Fulvivirga ulvae: one gene and its partner. The protein of the gene in region 1 interacts with the protein of each later gene in a pairwise test. Links are inferred from orthologs where the notes say so. Each region holds a gene or a part of one and is shown in the gene's direction. Other genes may lie near its edges.

Region 1 (7,187 bases):
TGGTTGATGAAGCCGTAGAGCGAACCGAAAGTATTGAAAAGGTGATAGTGCTCAGGAGAACAGGACAGGATGTGAACATGAAATCAGGCAGGGATATCTGGTGGCATGAGGCAGTTGAAGGAGTGAGTACAGAGAATAAAGCAGAAATTGTAGATTCGGAGGATATGCTTTTCATCCTCTACACCTCAGGGTCTACGGGCAAGCCCAAAGGAGTGGTACATACCTGTGGAGGATATATGGTTTATACTACCTACACCTTCCAGAATGTTTTTCAATACTCCCAGGGAGATGTTTACTGGTGTACCGCTGATGTCGGCTGGATAACCGGCCATAGCTATATCGTCTATGGACCGTTGCTGGCGGGAGCCACCACTTTAATGTTTGAAGGCGTGCCCACCTATCCTGATGCCGGGCGCTTCTGGGCCATTTGTGATAAGCACAAAGTGAACCAGTTTTACACTGCTCCTACGGCCATCAGGGCATTGCAGGCCTATGGTACAGAACCCATCGAACCTTATAAGCTGGATTCTTTGAGAGTAATAGGTACTGTGGGTGAGCCTATCAATGAAGAAGCCTGGCACTGGTACCATGATCACATAGGTAAAGGTAAATGCCCGATCGTCGACACCTGGTGGCAAACGGAGACTGGTGGTATTATGATTTCACCCATAGCCGGTGTTACGCCTACAAAACCATCCTACGCCACGCTACCTTTACCGGGCATCCAACTGGCTATCCTTGATAACGATGGCAAGGAACTCACCGGCAACAGTGTGGAAGGGAACCTATGCATTAAATTTCCATGGCCATCCATGCTAAGGACTACCTATGGGGATCATGAAAGGTGCAGACAAACTTATTTTTCATCATTTAAGGGCTACTACTTCACCGGTGATGGCGTGAAGCGCGATGAGGACGGCTACTACAGGATCTTAGGCCGTGTAGACGATGTGATCAACGTTTCAGGCCACAGAATGGGAACCGCCGAAGTAGAAAATGCAATCAACGAACACCCTAAAGTGATCGAGTCTGCAGTTGTCGGGTACCCGCATGATATTAAAGGGCAGGGTATTTATGCCTACGTGATCTGCGACATGGAAGGCCGCTCCGAGGCTAACCTTATCGAGGAGATCAGGCAGACCGTAACCAAAATTATCGGGCCTATTGCGAAACCCGATAAAATACAGATTGTGCCGGGACTTCCCAAAACGCGTTCAGGTAAGATCATGCGCAGGATATTGCGAAAAATTGCCACGGGTGAAACAGCCAATATGGGCGATACCTCAACATTGCTCAACCCTGAGATTGTAGAAGAGATTATCGAAGGTGCCCGGTAAGTATTGAGGGTTAAAATCCCGAAAGAAATGGCTGCTAACACCATTGCCTCCAGGATAGCTGATTTTCTGAAAAAGTATCCTCCTTTTACATCACTGTCTAAGGAGGAGCTTTACCGTATTTCCTCGGAAGCAGTGGTATGCCATTTTGAATCGGGAGACTACGTGTTCAGGCAGGGAGAAGCAGGCTCGGGAAATCTTTTTGTAGTCAAAGAAGGTGTGATCCACCTGGAGAGGCAGGAGGATGATGCTTTAGTGCTGGTAGATATTTGTGATGAAGGCGACCTTTTCGGGGTCAGGGCCATGCTGAGTGGCAACCCCTATGTTTTTCGTGCCAGAAGTGCCGAAGAGAGCCTTGTTTATGCCCTTCCTGTAGCCCTTTTTAAGCCACTGATCGAAAACCACAGTCAGATAGCCATGTTCTTCGCTGCCGGACTTGCCGGTGGTCAGGCCGGATTGTTGGATACCCATACCACAAAAAGATTTCCTTATCAGGATTCCGGATCGCTGCTCAATTGGAATCGCCCACTGGAAAAGACTCACGGAGAACTGGTGTGGATGTCTCCAGACAAGACCATAAAGGAAGTGGCCACTGCCATGACCGATAAGAAGATAGGATCGATGGTACTGTGCCATGTCAATGGTGAGCTTGCAGGCATTGTTACCGACACTGACTTTCGGGAAAAAGTAAGTACGGGCAAAGCAAGCATTGACGCATCTGTAAGTGATATCATGTCGACCGACGTTGTGACCATGCCTTTGGGGCAGCCCCTTTCTAACTATTTGTTAAAAATGCTTCGCCATAAGATCAGGCATATATGCATAACTACTGATGGCAAACCAATAGGCATGCTCAGTGAGCGTGACCTGATGGCGGCACATCAAAACCATCCTGTTGCACTGGTTTATGCGATAGAGGAGGCGCCAACCCTGCAAAAGCTAATTGACCTGCGCAACCAGGCAGATGACCTGATCCGGTTTTACCTGGAACAGCAGGTATCCATAAGCTTAACCGCATCCCTGGCCACACATATCAACGATGCGCTGATCCGTAGAGTGATTGATATAGCGCTACAGGAAGTGCAGAAAACATCAGGTACTCCTTCGGTTGATTTCGCATGGATCAGCCTGGGGAGCGAAGGCCGTTCAGAGCAACTGATCCGCACTGATCAGGACAATGCCATCATTTATGAAGATGTAAATGGCAGTACTGAGGATAAAGAAAAGGTGAAGCAGTACTTCCTGCAATTGGGCAGCAAGGCCAATGATATGTTGGCAGAGGCTGGATTTGAATACTGCCCGGCTGATATGATGGCGGGCAACCCCCAATGGTGCCAGCCTTTAAGTGAATGGAAGCAGTACTTTTCCGGATGGATCAGACAACCTCAGGAAAAAGCACTGATGCTATCGACCATTTTCTTTGACTACCGCCGGGTTTATGGTTCGGAGGCATTACTGGTGCAACTGAAAGACCACGTGAAAAAGGAAGTCCTGGAAGAAAGCATCTTTCTTAATTTCCTCGCAAAAAATGCCCTTAAAAATCCGCCACCGCTGAGTTTCTTTAAAAATTTGGTTGTTGAAAGGTCAGGAGAGCATCAGGATGAGTTTGACATTAAGGCGCGGGCGATGATGCCGTTTGTGGATATTGCAAGAGTACTTTCATTGGATATTGGCCAGCTTGATGAAATGAATACCGTGGCCCGCTACCACCTTTTGGCCAGAGAGGAACCTAAGAGAAAGGAGCTATATCACGCTGCGGCAGACTCATACGAATACCTGATGAGGATTAGGGCACTCAATGGTTTTACACACCATGATTCGGGGCGGTTCATTTCCATAGAAAATCTGGGTAAGCTTGACAGACAAATCTTAAGAAATACCTTCGAACCTATTTACCAGCTCCAGCAAATGCTTGAATTGCGTTATCAGCTCAGCTATTTTAACTGATGGGCCTGCTTTCTAAAATATTTGGAAAAACTCCCTCAGGTGATCTGCCTCCATTTGCAAGGTCATACATGGAAGCTTGCAGGGATATCGATCAGAAAGTACCTATCGAGAAAGCCAGGTTTGTGGTTTTTGATACGGAAACTACGTCATTGGAGGTCAAAGAAGCCAGACTACTTTCTATAAGCGCTGTAAGTTGTACCCATAACCAAATAGAAGTCAGCTCAGCCCTGGACTGCTACGTGGCCTGGGGCGATGATGTGAGACCGGAAAACATAGCAATCCATGGCATCACCAAACGGCAAAGCGATACAGGCCTGCAACCGGAGGAGGTGATAGAAGTTTTCCTGGATTACATCAAAGATGCCGTGCTCGTGGCGCACCACATCGATTTTGATATATCCATGGTCAATAATGTTTTGAATAAGTATTATCCCGGCCTGAAAATAAAAAACCTTTTACTCGATACAGCACAACTGGCCATCAGACTGGAGCAACCCCGCATGAGCAGCACAGCCACCAATCCGAAAGACTACACCCTTGATGCGCTGATGGGCAGGTATGGCATTGATCCGTTAGAGCGCCACACCGCCCTGGGCGATGCCTACTCTACAGCAGAGTTATTGATCAGACTACTCCCTAAACTAAGACGGCGGGGATTGAAGAGGGTGGGGGATTTTATAAGGTAGCGTTCAAACTCTTAAGGCCTAAACACTCCAATAGTACCATGTCTGCGGATTTCTTCAATTTTTTTCTTGTAATCATTTAAACAATCTTCAAAAACGGGAGACAGTAGTTTGGATTGATCTTTTAATGATAACGCAACAATCTCAATATACTCCTCTCTTGAAAATTTATTTCTTATTTTAACCATTGAACAGCGACAGTAATTTTCAGTTAACTCAGGGTAATTACTGGTCATTTCCCCTGCATCTTTCAGACATTGGTTTATAATAACCTGACCATCTTCGTAAGTCCATTGAGATGATTTTCGGTTGTCGGAAATGAAAAAATAAATGCTATATCCAGTAATTAATACTATTACAGCAGGTATCCAATGCTTATGACTAAATGCTTTTTTTTCATTGAGCTTACTCAATCTTATAACTATGTTAAGTGATTTCAGTAAAGAATAAAGTTTGGAACGGATCCATTAATAACAATATATTCATTTCCCTGAAATAGTTCGAAATAATGGCAATTGCAATCTACAGAAGTTTTCCTAAGCCTTTAAGGACTAGGAAAGCTGGGCCTTTGATCGATGCTTCTAAACGCTAAGCTTATCAGGGGTTGCAAGGATGGTAAAAAAATGCCTACACTATAGCGGTAACAATTGTTGAAATGGGGTTAGGCTATTTAAAGAAACTTAAATAAGGGTATTTTTTGTTTAATTTTTTATTAAAAAAATAACAATAATAAAAGCGGCTATTTAAAATTGACCTCATTAAATTAAAAACCCGACCTGCAAAACAGGTCGGGCAAAAGTTTAACCGTTGCACATGTTCTCCCAGTGCGTACAGCCACCCCGGGTGCCGAGGGCCCATTCAATATCAATAGGGTAAGCCTCCACAGGTACACAAGCTCCTCCGGAAATTCCTCCTTTAATTGTTTGAGGGTTGTTACCATCATTAACAGCGGTAACAAAACTTTTCACTTTCAGTTGGTTTAAACTTAACTTTTTCATGTTTAATAGGGTTTTTAATGTTGCCTACTCTGATAGCTTTTCGGCTTCCGCTTGATATGACCGGTTTTACCCGGCAATCAAGGCTAGATCAATGCCTCTTCACTTTTGTTACCCATGAAAAAGAGATTTTTTTTTAAACGGTCATGTGAGTTCCAGTTTCATTAAAATGTCCGTCTGCACATCATCTCCGAGAATGAAGGAGTGCGTGTCAAACTCCACAAAGCCATTCTTTTCGTAGAATTTAATGGCTCTTGGGTTTTCTTCCCATACCCCCAACCACACAGTGGCACTGTTTCTCTCCCTCGCTAAACTCATGGCCTTATCAAACAGTAGTTTTGCCACACCCTTTCCATAATATTTTGCCAGCACATAGATCCTTTCGATTTCCATCGTGTGCTCCGGCATGCTTTCGGTTTGGGCATTCCCGAAATTGACCTTTAAATAACCAATCGCCTGACTGTCGTATTCAGCAAAAAAGAACATTGAATCAGAAGTCTTAATCTCTTCTGCTAACGCTTCCTGGCTAAACTTGCTGTCAAGGTATCTTTGCAGATTTTCAGGAGAATTGGCAGGCCCGAAAGCTTCTGTGAAGGTAGTCCGGCCTATCTCCCGAAGTGCTTTTACATCGGCTGTTTCAACAGGTCGGATGGTTATATCACTGGAGTTCATGATGATTTGAGGTTATTAAGGGAATCAGGTTTTAAATTAAACTTTTAACCTGACAGATGAAATGCATCAAAGCTAAAAAAGTCCAAAAAAAGCACAATAATGCACTTTAAGTGCACTTTTAAAAGTATTGATTAATCTAGATATCCTTTCAGAATATTGAGTCTTATCGCATATAACGTATAAATAATTGACTGATATTGTAATTTTTTATTGTGATATTAAAAAATATATAACATATTACCCGCCCATTTTTTAAAACCTTTTAATTAATTAATCATGAAGTCCACCATCCTTTTATTTCTAATGGTATTCGTTGCAGGCCTGTCAAATGCGCAGAACCTGGACAAGCAAAAAACAAAAGTAACTTACACTCAATTACCGTTGAAGCCGCTTCCGGAAGAAATCACTCAGTATTATGTAGAAACAGACCTGGGTTATATCTATAGTGGCGACAGCAAGACCGAAACCCTGAATAAAATAGGGTCGGCGGCAAACATTGGTCATTTGGAAAAGACCACTGATCAGGGAGCGAAACTATTGGTCCGTTTGGAGACCTATTATAAAAGTGAAGTAAATTTTGAGACAGTTGTGAAAAAAGAAAAAAGAGACGACAAGGAAGTTTCTGTTACTTATCACTATCTCACTTTTGAATATAAGTATCCACTGTATTTTGAGCTGACCCTTCCCGGGGAAGTTGATAAATTCTATTCTGAGTTTTCAAATAACTCAAATCAGATGTCAAGATATAAAAGTAGTGAGTACAGAACCTCTTCAGAGCTTAGCAAGTGGTGGAACTCAAATTACAAGTCTGTACAAGGTAAGTTAAGAACGGACCTGTTAAATAAAAACGTAAGTGACCTGAGATTTACCCTTGATAAATTTTTCTCCTATAGGACGAATACCTTATATACAGAATTTCTGACAGTGAAGAAATTCAAATCATTTGAGTATGATGATATCGATGAAGCCTGGGGAAAAGCAAAATTGGCTTTAGAAGAAATATCTGAGAACGATATAGTGTTTAGCGATGCGTTTAATGCTAAAATGGAAGAAGCCATTGTGATCTGGAAAAAAGCCATTGCCGAAAGTGATCTGGAGAGCAAAAAGACCAGAATTAACAAAAAAGTTACTGAGGCGCTGTATAACAATATTTTCCTGGCTTATGCCATGATGTCGGATTTTGAGAAAGCAGAGCAGGTAAAAGCTATGGCTGAGGAGAAAATAAATAAAAGGGCTATTGATAACTATGCTGAGTCTTTCCTTGAAGGACGTAAAGAGCGTTTTGAAATCAATGCAGGACGTATTCCTAACTCAATCTAATTGATGCATTTTGACTTTTTAATATAATGAAATACTTATACTTATTTTTAGTTTTTATCGGACTTGCGGCATGTGGTTCTGACGAAGAAAAATTGCCCGAAAATGTAGTTGAAAGCTCTAACGGGTTGATAATTACGCTGGAATGGTCAACCGGAGGCTCTTCTACACAGGCTCAGGCAGATGCAGACCTGGACCTGTTTCTTTTAAAGGATAATGGCGAGGTAGATTCTTCGGAA
Region 2 (9,028 bases), 2.8 Mb from region 1 along the record:
GATTTCGGTGCTGATATTGAAGATGTTGAAGCATTTTTGGCCCTTAAACCTGATGCCGGTAATATCAATGGTTCTCCGGAAACTACTGCTGCCAAATTTGTAGTAAACAGTGGTCTTGATCTGAGCGAATCAACAAACCTTTACTTCAATGCGGCTTATGTTTACAAAAAAGTAAACAGCTTTGCCAATTACCGTACTCCATACTGGAGAACGTTAGATGACTTTCCATATCTGGCAGACTTCTTCCCTGACGGGCCTGGTAGAAGCTACGTAGGCTATGTACCCACCTTCGATGGTGACCTGAATGACTATAATGGTACGGTAGGTTTCAAGTCTAAATTGAATGACTGGATCTATGATGCCAGTTTCACAACCGGTGGAAACAAGCAAACCTATACCGTGAGAAATTCTCACAACAGGAACACAGTGCTTTCACCTCCGACATACCTTGGAGACCTGAACAACAATGGCGTTGTAGATGCTGACGAAATTCAGCAAGGTGTTAACCTTTACAGAGAAAACAGTCCTATTTCATTTGATCCGGGTGGCACAAAGTTCTCTCATATCGTAGGTAACCTTGATATTTCAAGGGTAATTTCCGACCAGTTGGGTATTGCCTTTGGTGCCGAGTTCAGGTCTGAAACATTTGAGGTGATAGAAGGAGAGCTGGCATCGTATGACGGTGGTGGTGCAGATTCATTTGCAGGAAACAGGCCTGAGAATTCAGGAAAGTTCAATCGCTACAACTTCGGTGGTTATGTAGACATCGCTTTTGATGTAACCAAAGACTTCTTGTTAAACGGTACAGCCCGTGTTGAAAACTACAGCGACTTTGGTGATGCATTTGTCTGGAAGTTAAGCACCAGATACAAAGTACTTGATGATAAACTGACTTTAAGATCATCACTTTCCACCGGTTTCAGGGCTCCTACCCTGCATCAGATCTACACACAAAAGGCTCAGTACAGCTTTGTGCCCGGTCAGGGTATCCAGGTTGGAGGTTTGGTAAACAACGTATCACCTCAGGCAAAACTCTTAGGTATCCCTCAACTTGATGCAGAGAAATCAACAAACTTTACTGCTGGTTTCGGATCAAGGCTGAGCAACAAACTGGATTTCACTGTAGATTACTACAACATTCAGGTGAAAGACAGAATTGTATTAAGTACTGAAATTGGTCCTACAGAAGCCGGCGATACTCCTTTGGATGATCTCCTTGCCGCCAACAACCTTTCTGATGTAAGCTTCTTCGTAAATGCCATCGACACCAGAACTTCAGGCATTGATGTGGTAGCCAACTACAAAAACATTCCCCTTGGTAACGGCATGTTGGGCTTCAACTTATCAGGAAACTATACTATTGAAAACGAAAGAGATGGAGCAGTAAACAACCCTACCATTGTGGAACAAGGACAGCAATCTGTTGTTAACGAAACTCAGGAAGCATTGTTCTTCACATCAAGACCAAAGACAAAGTGGATTCTTGGTGCTCATTATGACATCGGAAAATTCAATCTGGCGGTAAACAACACCTACTTTGGAGAAACAACTTTCAGACAGCAGGGCATGAGCACTGACCTCAAAACGGAATTTGCTCCTAAAATCGTAACTGACTTAAGTGTAAACTACACGGCCACAGAAAAGGTAAATATCACGTTCAACGTCAATAACATTTTCAATGTATTACCTGAATGGGAGTTTGTAGCCCTGAACGCTAATGGAGAAGCCATACTTGCTGACCCGGCTCAAACTAAAGTGCAATCTAACTTAATCACATTCAACCAGCGTTACTCTCAAATGACTTACGATGGCTATCACTTTAGCCAATTGGGCACAATGTTCAACCTGGCTGTAAATGTAAGGTTCTAGTATATCACACCTTTTTCTACTAGTTGTTTTGAGGCTGCCTGCTTTTTGCGGGCAGCTTTTTTTTGTGCCCACCTCTTCCGATTAAATCAAATTGGTTTAGAACCACAGCGAATAAAACTAAAGTGCGGCTTTGCTAAACTTCCTGAAAGCTGGGTAAAACTGAACTGTTCACCGACACTGGCAATAGATAATAGATCAATGGAGAGGCCGTCCTTCCTTTCTGCGCACGTGACTCCACCCCGAATGGTCTGTCAGGGAACAAGACCATGGAGGGGGTGAAATGAATCAATCAACGGCTAGACCACACTACTTCCAAGCAGATGTCTCTCGAAGAGGACTCAGTGAAATTCCGGGCAGAATTTAATCATTTGCAGTAGCCCGACTAATCAAAACAGAAGGTGGTTCATCGGTTCGCACAGAGTATCCTCTGGTATGCAGCCTCCACATCAAAAAATTGACAGCAAAAATCCTCGCGGGAACCTCCCCTGTTCTCCCGAAGTTTTACGATATTTGAAGATCATTTTTGATTGTCTTTTTCAAACCGCTAGCACATCAGCATGTATTTAATTTTTGATACCGAAACCACAGGTTTACCTCATAATTATAGTGCCCCTATTACCGATCTGGATAACTGGCCCAGGCTGGTACAAATAGCGTGGCAGTTGCATGACAACAAGGGAAACCTGCTTTCCAGTCAAAATTTCATCGTTAAACCGGAAGGGTTTACCATACCCTATAACTCTGAAAAAGTCCACGGGATCTCTACCAAGCGTGCACTTGAAGAAGGACATCCCCTGGAAGAAGTTCTCAACATCTTCTCCAAAGACCTTGAAGCCGCGCAGGTCGTCATCGGCCATAATATAGACTTTGATAACCGCATAGTCGGTACTGAATATGTAAGGGTTGGGCAGAGCGATCAGGGGCACGGCCTGCAGGAGAAAAATAAAATAGATACGGCCGAGGTCTCCACCGAATTCTGTCAGCTTCAAGGTGGTATAGGAGGCCGGTTAAAGGCACCGAAACTGATCGAGCTGCATGAAAAGCTTTTCGGCTCCAAGTTCAATGATGCTCACGATGCTGCCTATGATGTTGACGCTACAGCAAAATGTTTCTTTGGCCTGATAACCAAAAAAGTGGTAGAACCACTGGACGACACTGATGTAGCAGAGATCACTTATGAAGCACCTGAGCTTGCCGATGCCAACTTCGCCAAAATCGAAGAAGCCTCAGAAGTAAACTTTGGAGGTGACAGGGAGGCAGCAAAAAAGATAGACTATCCTTTCTCACACTTGCATGTACACTCACAGTTTTCGGTACTGCAAGCCGTACCGGACATTAAAGGACTTGTAGCCAAAGCCAAAGAATACAACATGCCTGCAGTTGCCCTTACCGATCTGGGCAATATGTTTGGTGCCTTCAAATTTGTACGTGAGGCCCTGAACAATGAGATCAAACCCATCGTTGGTTGTGAGTTTTATGTAGCAGAAGAACGAACAAAACTTAAATTCACCAAAGACAATCCTGACAAGCGTTACAATCAGGTATTGATCGCCAAAAACAAAAACGGATACCATAACCTCGCAAAACTCAGCTCTCTGGCTTACATAGAAGGTCTGTACGGCATCTACCCGCGTATTGACAAAGATCTGATCAAAGCCTATTCTGAAGATGTTATCGCACTGACAGGCGGACTGAACAGCGAAATTCCTTACCTGATCCTGAACGTAGGTGAACACCAGGCCGAAGAAGCCTTTCAGTGGTATCTGGAGGTATTCAAAGATGATTTTTATGTAGAATTCCTTCGTCACGGAGATATCGCCGGGCAGGGGCTTGAAGAAGAAAACAGGGTAAACAGCGTACTTCTTGACTTTGCCAGAAAATATCATGTAAAAATAATTGCCGCCAACGACGTTTATTATCTCAGCGAGGAAGATGCGGAAGCTCATGATGTATTGCTATGCGTAAAGGACGGCGAAATGAAATCTACTCCTATTGGACGTGGCCGTGGATACAGATTCGGGTTCCCGAACAATGAATATTACTTCAAATCTCAGGAAGAGATGAAAATTGTATTCAGTGATATTCCTGAAGCCATAGAGAATCTCTCCGAACTGGTTGACAAAATTGAAGTTTATAAGCTGGACAGGGACGTACTCCTTCCTGCGTTCGGAATCCCTGAAGAATTTAAGGATTCTGAGGATGAAAAAGACGGAGGCAAACGCGGAGAAAATGCATTTTTACGTCACCTAACCTATGAAGGTGCAAAAAAACGCTATCCCGAAATTACCGATGAGATCAGGGAACGTCTCGACTTTGAGTTGGAAACCATCAAAAACACCGGCTATCCGGGTTATTTCCTGATCGTTCAGGACTTTACCAGCAAGGCTCGGGAAATGGGTGTATCAGTGGGCCCGGGACGGGGTTCGGCCGCAGGGTCGGCAGTAGCTTACTGTATCGGAATTACCAACGTAGACCCTATTGCTTACGATCTCCTTTTTGAGCGTTTTTTGAATCCTGACAGGGTATCACTTCCTGATATTGATATTGACTTCGACGATGAAGGCCGTGATAAGGTTATTCAATATGTAATTAATAAATATGGTAAGCAGCAGGTAGCTCAGATCATTACTTATGGTACTATGGCTGCAAAATCTTCCATCCGGGATGCAGCCCGTGTGATGGAGCTATCACTCTCCGAAGCCAATGACCTCGCCAAACTTGTACCCGAGAAACCGGGAACATCATTAGACAAAGCTTTTAAGGAAGTTAAAGAGCTTGAAGAGTTTCGCAAAGGTAGCGATCTGAAGGCCAAAGTACTCAACCAGGCTAAAATTCTGGAAGGCTCGGTAAGGAATACAGGTACGCATGCCTGCGGTGTTATCATTACCCCTGATGACTTGACCAAATTTATTCCTGTTTCTACCGCCAGGGACTCAGAGATGCTCGTTACGCAGTTTGACAACAGTGTGGTTGAGAATGCAGGGATGCTTAAAATGGACTTTTTGGGTCTTAAAACCCTTACCATTATTAAGTCTGCCATTGCCAATGTTAAAAGACGTCATGGCGTTGAAATTGACATTGACACCATACCTTTAGATGATCAAAAAACCTATGAGCTTTATCAACGTGGCGAGACAAACGGTACTTTCCAGTTTGAGTCTCCCGGTATGCAGAAGCACCTCAGGGCATTAAAGCCGGATAAATTCGAGGATCTCATAGCCATGAACGCCCTCTACAGACCGGGGCCAATGGAATACATCCCTAACTTTATCTCCAGAAAGCACGGTGAAGAAGAAATCACCTACGACATCCAGGATATGGAAGAGTACCTGGCAGAGACATATGGAATTACAGTATACCAGGAGCAGGTGATGTTGCTGTCGCAGAAACTGGCGGGCTTTTCCAAAGGTGACGCTGACGTTCTGCGTAAGGCCATGGGTAAGAAAATATTTGCTCTTCTGGAAAAATTAAAGCCAAAATTCATTGATGGAGGTAAGGAAAGGGGCCATGACCCCGAAGTTCTTGGAAAAGTATGGAAAGACTGGGAAGCTTTTGCTGCCTATGCCTTCAATAAATCGCACTCTACGTGTTATTCACTGGTGGCTTACCAGACAGCATACCTCAAGGCCCACTACCCTGCCGAGTATATGGCCGCTGTACTTACACATAACCAGAGTAATATTGAAAAGGTAACCTTCTTTATGGAGGAGTGCCGAAGCCTGGGCATAAAGGTACTTGGCCCGCACGTGAATGAATCTGCTGTAAACTTTGCGGTTAACAAAGAGGGAGAAATTCGTTTCGGACTTGGAGCTATTAAAGGAAGCGGTGATGCCGCAGTGGAAAACATCATCGAAGAACGTGAAAAAAATGGCCCTTATAAGGATATTTTCGACTTTGCCGAACGTGTCAACCTGAGAATGGTGAACAAAAAAACCTTCGAGTGCCTGGCTATGTCCGGGGCGTTTGATTGCTTTGAAGAGTTTCACCGCCGCCAGTATCTCCATGCCCCTGAAAATGATCAGACTTTGATCGAAAAAGTCATCAAATATGCCAACAAAATGCAGATGGAGGCAGAAAGCTCGCAGGCCAGCCTCTTTGGCGGTGATACCGGTGTAGATACGCCAAAGCCGAAAATCCCGTACATGGAGCCTTTCGGCGAAATAGAAAAACTGAATATTGAGCGTGATGTGGTAGGGCTCTACATTTCAGGCCACCCGCTTGATGATTTCAAATTTGAAATTGACAGTTTTTGTAACACAGAACTAAATGACCTCAATGACCTGCCACCACTACAAAATAAAGAGGTTAAGGTAGCCGGAGTAGTTTCAGGGTTTGCTCACCGAACAACCAAAGGAGGAAAACCTTTTGGCACGCTGACTATGGAAGACTACAACGGCAATTTTACTTTCTTCCTTTTTGGTGACGACTATATTAAATTTAAAGAATACCTCATGCAAGGCTGGTTCCTTTACATACAGGGCCGCGTAATGGAAAGGAAGTGGGGAGATAAAAGTTTAGAGTTCAAAATCCTGAACATAGAGCTGCTCAACGACCTCAGGGATAAGCGCACCAAAGGTCTTATGGTCAACATCAATCTTAATGAGATCAATGAGACCGTCATTAAAAACCTCGAAGAAGTGTGCCTGCAATATAGAGGGGACTGTGCCCTTCACATGAACCTGGTGGACGTACAGGAGAACATTTCAGTGGAAATGATGTCTCGTAAATACAAGGTAAATCCAAGCAATGAAATGATAGAGAAGATGAAACAAATACCCGCAGTTCATTGTAAAGTATTGGTTTAAATTAGATTTTAATGCCCGGAAATTAAATTTCCGGGCATTAAAATCTATACCGTTTGCACGTAAAACATACTATGCTTAGTTTCTGGCATTTCGTTTGCAAATCTGCCGAATTATAAATACAGCTCTCAAATGATTACCGGCATCATTTTTCCCGGAAAAAACCTGCCCGTCCCATATTGAAAATCACCAAAAAACTTAATGTTCAAATCAAAAAAGGCAGGTATAAATCAATTTTAAGAAGGCATAAACTTTGTCAGTCACAAAAGTACTGAGGTACAGAGGCTTATTCAGAAAAAATATTTATCCACTAATATCGATGGCACGAATTTCTTATTATCCGCTGATTTTCAAAACATAAAGGAACAAACTTTGCCATAATATTTCCTATGTAATATTTGTTGGTTTTTTTAAGCGCCTGTTGTTGCACTTTGTGTTTAACATTAGGGTTTAGTCAATATTATGGTTTTACTTTTTAGGAGCTTTTTGATAACTCTTAGTGCTGTAGCCTTAACTTACGGACAACCGCGAGAAACCGGGCGACCTTTTATCAGCAACTTCACTCCAAAAGAGTACAATGCAAACACGCAAAACTGGTCAATAGTGGAAGACCCGCGTGGAGTAATGTACTTTGGTAACAATAAGGGGGTTTTAGAATACGATGGTGTATCATGGAGATTAATACCAGTTAACAACCGGTCGATTGTAAGGTCATTGGCCATCAACGACAAAGGGGTCATTTTTGTGGGTGCCGTAGGAGAATTCGGATACCTGGCTCCTGACAAAAGTGGTAATATGGTATATAACTCACTGACACACCTTTTGCCGGACCAGGCAATATCCTTTTCTGATATCTGGACAACCCTTGTAAGAGGTGATGAGGTTTATTTTCAATCCTTCAATGTTCTTTTTCGCTATAAGGATGGAAAAATCAAAAGCTGGGCGTTAAGCAATGCATACCACAGGAGTTTTCTCGTCGACAACGAACTGTATCTTCGGCTGGACGATACCGGGTTAATGATGCTGAAAGGGGACACGCTGATTCCTTTAAAAGGCGGAAGCTTCTTTGCCAGCGAATTTATCTCAGCCATGCTCCCGTTTGAAAACAAAATACTAATTGGAAGCCGGAATCACGGCCTGTTTCTTTATAATACGGAAGAAGGTACTCTCAAAAAGTTTGAAACTGAGGTAGACGATCTTCTTAAAGACAGTAAAATATATCATGGAACCATTTTGCGCGACGGAAATATTGCATTAGGCACGCTTAAAGAAGGGTTGGTGGTCATTAACAAGGCCGGCAAATTAATACTTCATCTTGACGAAACCAAGGGCCTTCAATACCAGATCGTTTATAATCTTTTTTCAGACAGCTACGGTTTTTTATGGATGGCGCTGGCCAATGGGATTTCAAAGGTCGAGGTCATTTCACCATTTACCATCTTTGATCAGGTCTCAGGACTCAACGGTGGCATACTCGCCATAAACCGGCATAAAGGGCGCTTGTATGTAAGCACTCACCAAAGTGTATTTTTCCTTAACGAAGAAGATAAGTTTGAACAAATTAGCAACGTTGACATACAATGCTGGGAGCTGACAAAATTTAATAGCACATCATACCCCGGAGACCAAAAGCTATTACTCACAGCATCCGACGGTGTATATGAGATACATGGAGATGTTGCCAACAAAATATTCAATGCCCGTGTCGGTGCGGTAGGCAGTACGCCATTATACCCCAATCGTTTATTTATAGGCATGATTGGCAAAATAGTTTCTCTGAACTACTCAAGCGGAAAATGGAAAAAAGAAGGTGAAATTAAAATGCCACAGGAAGAGATCAGAAGCATTAAACCGGATAGCAACGGCAACATCTGGATCGGAACTTTGTACGGTGGGGCTTTCAGGCTTAATGCGCATGACTGGCAGGCTTATCTGGATGGTCAAAAAGTAGCCATTATAAAAGGTTACGGGCTTAATGAAGGCCTGCCCACATTGAACTGGAATTACTTTTTCAATGTAAATAATGAAGTACTTGTAACTACCCGAAAAGGTATCTACTTATACAATGAAAAGAAGGATGAATTTGAAAAACACCCTGAAATAGACGCAGCACTACGATATAAAGAGCGATGGATATACTACATTAATAAGGATGAAAAAGGCAATCTTTGGTTTGACTCTGACCAGGGAAAGGGCATGCTGGTGGAGAATAATGGTAAGTACACCCTGTATGAGAACCCGTTTAAACGGGTTATTGTATCGCCCGAAAACCAGGTAACCGGATATACTGACAAAAACGGGATACTCTGGTTTGGAACGCCTGACGGGCTTTTCCGGTATGATAGCAAATACAATCT

Evidence for each region.
Region 2: the proteins of LVD17_RS12825 (region 1) and dnaE interact in binary tests that used the Escherichia coli proteins (3 or more experiments, as listed by UniProt). The link is inferred for Fulvivirga ulvae from one-to-one orthologs.

What each region holds. Positions count from the first base shown.
Region 1 is NZ_CP089981.1:3,066,454-3,073,640, forward strand. What follows is about bases 2,125-5,123. They hold LVD17_RS12825 (3'-5' exonuclease), read left to right. Parts: upstream 2,125-3,280; coding sequence 3,281-3,967; downstream 3,968-5,123. Other genes in these bases: LVD17_RS12820 (DUF294 nucleotidyltransferase-like domain-containing protein), read left to right, coding at 2,125-3,281; LVD17_RS12830 (hypothetical protein), read right to left, coding at 3,979-4,377; LVD17_RS12835 (pinensin family lanthipeptide), read right to left, coding at 4,765-4,962; LVD17_RS12840 (GNAT family N-acetyltransferase), read right to left, coding at 5,104-5,123. Also shown: acs (acetate--CoA ligase), read left to right, coding at 1-1,337; more of LVD17_RS12820, read left to right, coding at 1,365-2,124; more of LVD17_RS12840, read right to left, coding at 5,124-5,631; LVD17_RS12845 (hypothetical protein), read left to right, coding at 5,908-6,951; LVD17_RS12850 (pre-peptidase C-terminal domain-containing protein), read left to right, coding at 6,978-7,187. UniProt on the Escherichia coli protein: DNA polymerase III is a complex, multichain enzyme responsible for most of the replicative synthesis in bacteria. The epsilon subunit contain the editing function and is a proofreading 3'-5' exonuclease.
Region 2 is NZ_CP089981.1:313,788-322,815, forward strand. The notes cover bases 2,035-6,874. They hold dnaE (DNA polymerase III subunit alpha), read left to right. Parts: upstream 2,035-2,426; coding sequence 2,427-6,674; downstream 6,675-6,874. In the rest of the region: LVD17_RS01340 (TonB-dependent receptor), read left to right, coding at 1-1,869; LVD17_RS28555 (sensor histidine kinase), read left to right, coding at 7,158-9,028. UniProt on the Escherichia coli protein: DNA polymerase III is a complex, multichain enzyme responsible for most of the replicative synthesis in bacteria. This DNA polymerase also exhibits 3' to 5' exonuclease activity. The alpha chain is the DNA polymerase catalytic subunit.